Pokkaliibacter sp. MBI-7: one gene and its partner. The protein of the gene in region 2 interacts with the protein of the main gene of each other region in a pairwise test. Links are inferred from orthologs where the notes say so. Each region holds a gene or a part of one and is shown on either strand. Other genes may lie near its edges.

Region 1 (3,129 bases), on a different replicon or contig from region 2:
GCGCCAGCATTACCTCTGGCGATTCGGAATATGTGATCCCCGATGTGGTTGTCAGCAAGAAAGAAGGTCAATGGCTCATTGAACTGAATCAGGATGCCATGCCCAGGTTGCGTATCAACAATAGCTACGCCAGTCTGATCAAGCGCGCAGACTCAAGTAGCGACAACACCTATCTGAAGAATCAGCTGCAAGAAGCACGCTGGTTTATCAAAAGCCTGCAAAGTCGCAACGACACCCTGCTCAAAGTAGCCACCAAGATTGTTGAATTTCAACTCGACTTCTTTGAAGAGGGCGAAGAAGCAATGCGCCCGATGGTCCTGGCAGACATTGCTCAGGCAGTGGAGATGCACGAGTCCACTATTTCTCGTGTCACAACCCAGAAGTTCATGCACACTCCACGTGGGGTGTTTGAACTGAAGTACTTCTTCTCCAGCCACGTCGGTACATCCGACGGTGGGGAAGCCTCCTCGACAGCAATTCGCGCCATAATCAAAAAGCTGATTGCCGAGGAGCCTCCGAAAAAGCCATTGAGTGATGCCAAGCTGGCTACCCTTCTGGAAGATCAGGGTATCAATGTGGCTCGTCGTACTGTGGCTAAATATCGCGAAGCTATGGGTATTGCCCCATCGAATGAGCGTAAACGTTTGGTTTAAAAGCTAAATTTTTTGACGCAAAAAAAATTTGACGAAGCCTGCAAGCATACGGCTATATTGAGATGCAACCAGCAAACATTCACCGGCAACTCAGGAGAGTGCTATGCAAATAAATATCACAGGCCATCAGCTGGAACTCACCCCTGCTCTCACTGATTACGTTCACAGCAAGCTACAAAAGCTGGAACGTCACTTTGACAACATCACCAACGTTCAAGTCACTCTAAGCGTGGAAAAAACCCGCCAGATCGCCGAAGCCAATGTTCATCTGGCAGGTGGCGAGCTGTTTGCCACCCATGAAAATGGTGATATGTATGCTGCAATTGACGGCCTGGTAGACAAACTGGATCGCCAGCTACTGAAGCATAAAGAAAAGCAAAAAGAACGCAGTCACGGCGTTACGGTACGTTAATCCTCACCTATGCAACTAAACCAACTTTTAACCCAGGCATGCACCATTGAAGGTGCAGCCTGGAGTAGCAAGAAGCGCGTACTGGAACAGGCCAGTGAACTACTGGCCAGCCAGTTCGACCATCTGGATGTTGACGCTATCTACAACGGCCTTCTGAGTAGAGAGCGACTAGGCAGTACAGGCCTGGGTGGCGGGATTGCGATCCCTCACTGCCGCTTACAGGACTGCGACAAGGTCACTGGCGCATTGATACATCTCAAAGACCCTGTCGACTTCGATGCTCGTGATAATCAGCCTGTCGATCTGATTTTCGTCCTGCTTGCTCCCGAAGAAGCTCATGACTCTCATCTGCAGGCATTAGCACGCGTTGCCGGGTTGTTGCAGGATGAAAGCAACCTGCAGCGCCTACGCCGAGCTGGCAGTGCAGAGGCCTTATATCAGACAGCACTGGATATAGCTGCTCAGACATCATGAAACTTTTTATCATCAGTGGTCGGTCAGGATCAGGAAAAAGTACAGCACTCAACGCGCTGGAGGATCTTGGCTACTACTGCATTGATAACCTGCCCGTCGACCTGCTGAAAGCACTGGTCGAGCAGGCTCAGAAGTCTCCCAGCCCTGAGCGTCAGAATATGGCTGTCAGCATTGACGCTCGCAACCTTCCCGGTGGTCTGGGCGATCTTCCAGTGCTATTGCAAGACATCCGCAACATGGGTGTCCACTGTGAAGTGATTTATCTGGATGCTGATGAAAGCATCCTCCTTCAGCGCTTCAGCGCCACCCGCCGTCGTCATCCGCTGACCAATGGACGCATCAGCCTCCAGGAAGCCATTCAGGAAGAGCGAAGACTGCTTCGCCCTATTTCCAACTGTGCCGATCTGACTATCGACACGACTCATATGACGCTGTACGACTTGCGCGATACGATCAAAGTGCGCGTTGCAGGCCGTGCACAGGAGCTGGCGGTATTATTTCTGTCGTTCGGATTTAAGCATGGCCTGCCACTGGATGCAGACCTGGTGTTTGATGTCCGCTGCCTGCCCAACCCACATTGGATTCCATCACTGCGTGGCTTCACAGGGCGTGAGCAACCTGTCATCGACTACCTGCAAAATGAGGCAGATGTGGGCAAGATGCTTGATGACCTGCGTAACTTGTTAGAAACTTGGCTACCATATTATGAACGCAACAATCGTGCCTATATGACGGTAGCCATAGGTTGTACAGGTGGCCAGCATCGCTCGGTTTATATGGTCGAGCAATTAGCCGCTTACTTCACTGCAACTCGGCATCACATCCAGACTCGGCACAGAGAGCTCGATTAACTTCAGGATGCGGCATGCGCGAAGAGAAAATTACGCTTATTAACAAATTGGGCTTGCATGCCAGAGCAACAGCTAAGCTGATCGGTGTGACCACCCGTTTTACCTGCCGGATCCAGATGGGCAAGATCGGCGGCAAGATGGTTGATGCCAAAAGCATCATGTCCGTTATGTTACTGGCGGCCAGCAACGGTACTGAACTCCAGTTCATGCTAGATGGCGAAGATGAGGCACAAGCCTGGGAAGCCATTGCCGCTATGATCAATGATCGGTTTGAAGAGGGAGAATAACCTCCCTAACCCACCAGCTGCTCTCCTCCACTCCTCAATCCCGTTGCCATTGCACTGGCATGAGCGGGATATTCAGATACTATTTCAGCAGTGATCTAGGAACTCAGCCTCTGTGCCCAGCGGTGCAGATCCGCACACCAGGAACGAGCTATGGCCCAGGCCCTGAACCACAGCCAGCTGGAATACCTCAATGCCGCGCTCAGCAGCGGTGAGCTACAACAGGTACGCCGAATGATGAACGGCGGCCTGAAACCCGCCGATGTTGCCCATCTTATCGAGTCTTCCCCACCTAAAATCCGTACCTTGTTATGGAATATGGTCGATCAGGACAACGAAGGGGAAGTCCTGCAATATCTGAGCTTCGACCTGCAGGAGAGTTTCCTGCGGGAAATGAACGCGGAAGAGCTCATTGCCGCCGTTGAGCACCTGGATATCGACGACCTGGCAGACAT
Region 2 (3,536 bases):
CTCTTCTCCCGCCAGCGTGATGCGGCGGTGGACGAAATCCAGCAGCAACTCACCAATGGCCACCTGTTGTACATCCTGCACGGCGTCGGCTTGCGGACGGTTACGCAGCAGCACCCGTACCCGTGCCATAAACTCCTGAATGCCGAAAGGTTTGGTGACGTAGTCATGGGCGCCCGCATCCAGCGCCTGCACCTTGTCGTCCTCCCGCGAGCGGACAGACAGCACCAGCACCGGCGTCTGGCTCCATTCTCGCAGCCGCTTCAGCACCTCGGTGCCGTCCATGTCCGGCAGGCCGAGATCCAGCACGATCAGGGCCGGATTACCCAGCGCAGCCTGACGAATACCTTCACTGCCGTTCTCTGCACTCAGAACCTCATAGCCTTCTGACTGCAGGGCAATCCTGAGAAAACGGATGATCTGTGGCTCGTCATCGATGATCAGAACGCGGTTGTTATTCATGACAGGGTACGGTGTCCGGCAGGGTTAACATCAGTCGTCATCTTCGGGGAGTGGCGGCTGATTTTCCAGCGGCAAGTGGATGGACATGGTGGTGCCGCGCTGGTCCGGCCCCGGCAGGGCAACCACCTTGCCACCATGAGCGCCCACCATACCCTGACAGATGGCCAGCCCGAGCCCGGTGCCGCCACCCTGACGGTCACCTTTCTGCACGGAATAGAACATATCGAATACCAGCTCGCGGTCTTCGGCGCTGATGCCCGGCCCCTGATCACTGATCTGCAACACCAGCTCGGTGTGCTGCATGGCAGCGCTGATCAGAATTTCGCCATGATCGGGCGAGAAGCGGGCAGCGTTTTCCAGAATATTGATGATGGCCTGTTCGATCAGCGCCGCGTGCACATACAGCAGGGGTACGTCACGGCTGATTTGCAGTCTGACCCGACAGTGGCTGAGTACCGAATGCAGGCGCTGCAGGGCCGAGGCGATGATGTCATCAAGGCTGACCCAGTCACGCTCCAGTTTCATGCGGCCATAACCCAGTCGGGTCATGTCGAGCAGATTCTGGATGTAGCGGTTAAGCCGTTCGGCTTCCTGCAATGTCGTTTCCAGCAGGCTGTGGCGATCATCCTGGCTCAGTCTGTCTTCATAATGAATCAGGCTGGAAACGGCGCCGATCATGCTGGCCAGCGGCGTCCGCAGGTCGTGTGAAACGGATGAGAGCAGGGCTGATTTGAGCTGTTCGGTTTCCCCCTGAATCCGGGCACTTTCCAGATCTTCATTGAGACGCGCCCGTTCCAGTGCCAGCACCAGCTGGCGGATCAGCGTTGCCAGCTGACTTTTGCGCTCCGGCTGCCAGGGCGGCGACTGAATACCCAGCAGTGCCAGTACACCGCGCTCGGAAACCAGTGGCATCCAGCACCAGTGGCTGCTGTTCAGGGTATCGGTACCTGCACCAGCGGGTAAGCCGCGTTGCCACGACCAGCGCGCAGTGGCCCATTCCCGCTCTTCGAGGAGGGGGGTATCTGCATCGCCCAGCAGCTGCAGCTGCTCTTCCGAGCGACCGCGTACCACCACGACCGGGCCATTCAGCCATTCACTGATAAAACGACGGCCACACAGCAGAATGCTTTTCTCATCGGCGGCCGTCATTAGCTGACGGCTGAGGCTGAACAGGGTATCGGTGGTGGCCTGGGCATAGCGCTGCGCCTGAATCTGTTCGCGCAGGCGTACAGTCAGGCTGCCGATCACTGACGACAGGATCAGAAAAAAGCTGACGGTCAGAATGTCTTCACGGTGGAACATCATCAGGGTGTAGCGCGGCTCGGTAAAAAAGAAGTTGAAGCCGATAAAACCCAGCAGGGCGCTGAACAGGGCAGGGCCGACACTGGTGCGCAGTGACGCCATCAGCACACCGACCAGTAGCACCATGAGGATATTGGTGATGCCGAGCACATGATCAATGGCGATGGCGGTAGAGAAGGCCAGCAGCATGATGACGCTGGCCTGCACATACTCGGACACCCTGCCACGCAGGCGCCACGGGCGAGACGGATGCGGCTGCTCGGCCCCGGCCAGAAAGGTCAGGGTGAACTGCTGGCCATGTTTGAGCAGCCGCCGTGAGGTATAAGGCACCAGCTTGCGCCAGCCACGACGGGGGCGATGCCGGCCCAGCAGAATATCGCTGACGTGCTGACGCTCAGCACAGGCCATCAGCTCTGCCGCGACATCGCGGCCCTGCAGGCGCAGGCACTGGGCACCCAGCTCTTCTGCCAGCAGGAATGACTGCCGCAGGCGCTGCTGGCCCTGTTCATCAAGGCTGCGGCCACGATCAACATGTACCACCAGCCACGGCATCTGGCGCAGTTCAGCACGCTGTTTGCCAAAGCGGATCAGCCGCTCGGCATCGGTGTCGGCATCAATGCACACCATCAGCCGTGGCTGCACTTCCTGCTCAGAGCGCAGCCCCTGCGCCTGCAGATTCTGTTTGAACTCGGTATCGACATGTGCCGCCACGGTGCGTAGCGACAGTTCGCGTAATGCGGTGAGGTTGGGCAGGCTGAAGAAGGCTTCTATGGCGGCCCGGGCCTGTTCCGGCAGATAGACCTTGCCTGCCTTGAGGCGGCCAATCAGCTCTCGCGGCGGCAGGTCGACAAGAATGATCTCACTGGCCTGTTCCAGCAGCCGGTCGGGTACGGTTTCTCTGACCCGCACGCCGGTGATGCCTGCCACCGTGTCATTAAGGCTGGCGATATGCTGGATATTGACCGTGGTGTACACATCAATCCCTGCAGCCAGCAGCTCTTCGACATCCTGAAAACGCTTGCGATGGCGGCCACTGCCAACATTGCTATGCGCCAGTTCGTCGATCAGCACCAGCGGAGGGCGTCGTTGCAGCAGGCCGTCCAGATCCAGTTCCTGCAGATGGATACCCTGATAGTCCTCTACCCTGAGAGGGTGCAGCGGCAGTTGTCTGGCCAGACGGGCGGTGTCTTCGCGGCCGTGGGTTTCCACTATGCCGGTCACGACGCCGATGCCTTCGGCCTGTTTCTGCAGGGCCGCGTTGAGCATGGCGTAGGTTTTCCCCACTCCCGGTGCTGCACCGAGAAACACCGTCAGTTTGCCGGGTTGTTCGTGCTTGAGCTGTGCCAGCAGGGCATCGGCTCTGTCATCCTGGTTCAACGTCGTTACTCACCTTGGATTGGCGTATGGGTATGGCATGGCTTCCCCCCGGTTAAGCAAAGCACCGAGGGAGTCTGTTCAGTGCTCGGGAGCAGGCCAGCAAGCTGTCACGCAAACGGCAATTTTTCAGTGCACTCGAACAAGTCCCTCTCCCCTCGTGGGAGAGGGATTTAGGGAGAGGGGACGCCGACTATCCTGCTAACTCAGATACTGCCATGGAACTAACGTCACTCGCCCCGAATGTCTCATCAACGGGCGGAAAGCACCTTATCCAGCGCCATATTCAGCTGCAGCACATTGACTATCGGTTCCTCTCGCCCAGCGCGTTGTGCCAGCTGCTGCACCAGCGCTTCCACATCGGTAACCGGCACCTGCCGCGCCGCTGCCACCAGCGGCGC

The links.
Region 1: the proteins of QCD60_RS23315 (region 2) and ptsN interact in binary tests that used the Escherichia coli proteins (3 or more experiments, as listed by UniProt). The link is inferred for Pokkaliibacter sp. MBI-7 from one-to-one orthologs.

The regions. Positions count from the first base shown.
Region 1 is NZ_JARVTG010000001.1:839,131-842,259, forward strand. What follows is about bases 1-2,806. They hold ptsN (PTS IIA-like nitrogen regulatory protein PtsN), read left to right. Parts: upstream 1-1,074; coding sequence 1,075-1,539; downstream 1,540-2,806. Other genes in these bases: QCD60_RS03740 (RNA polymerase factor sigma-54), read left to right, coding at 1-653; raiA (ribosome-associated translation inhibitor RaiA), read left to right, coding at 757-1,065; rapZ (RNase adapter RapZ), read left to right, coding at 1,536-2,390; QCD60_RS03760 (HPr family phosphocarrier protein), read left to right, coding at 2,405-2,677. Outside these bases: mgtE (magnesium transporter), read left to right, coding at 2,828-3,129. UniProt on the Escherichia coli protein: Seems to have a role in regulating nitrogen assimilation.
Region 2 is NZ_JARVTG010000002.1:798,683-802,218, reverse strand. Bases 290-3,502 are described here. They hold QCD60_RS23315 (sensor histidine kinase KdpD), read right to left. Parts: upstream 3,139-3,502; coding sequence 490-3,138; downstream 290-489. Other genes in these bases: kdpC (potassium-transporting ATPase subunit KdpC), read right to left, coding at 3,387-3,502; QCD60_RS23320 (response regulator transcription factor), read right to left, coding at 290-459. Outside these bases: more of QCD60_RS23320, read right to left, coding at 1-289; more of kdpC, read right to left, coding at 3,503-3,536. UniProt on the Escherichia coli protein: Member of the two-component regulatory system KdpD/KdpE involved in the regulation of the kdp operon. KdpD may function as a membrane-associated protein kinase that phosphorylates KdpE in response to environmental signals.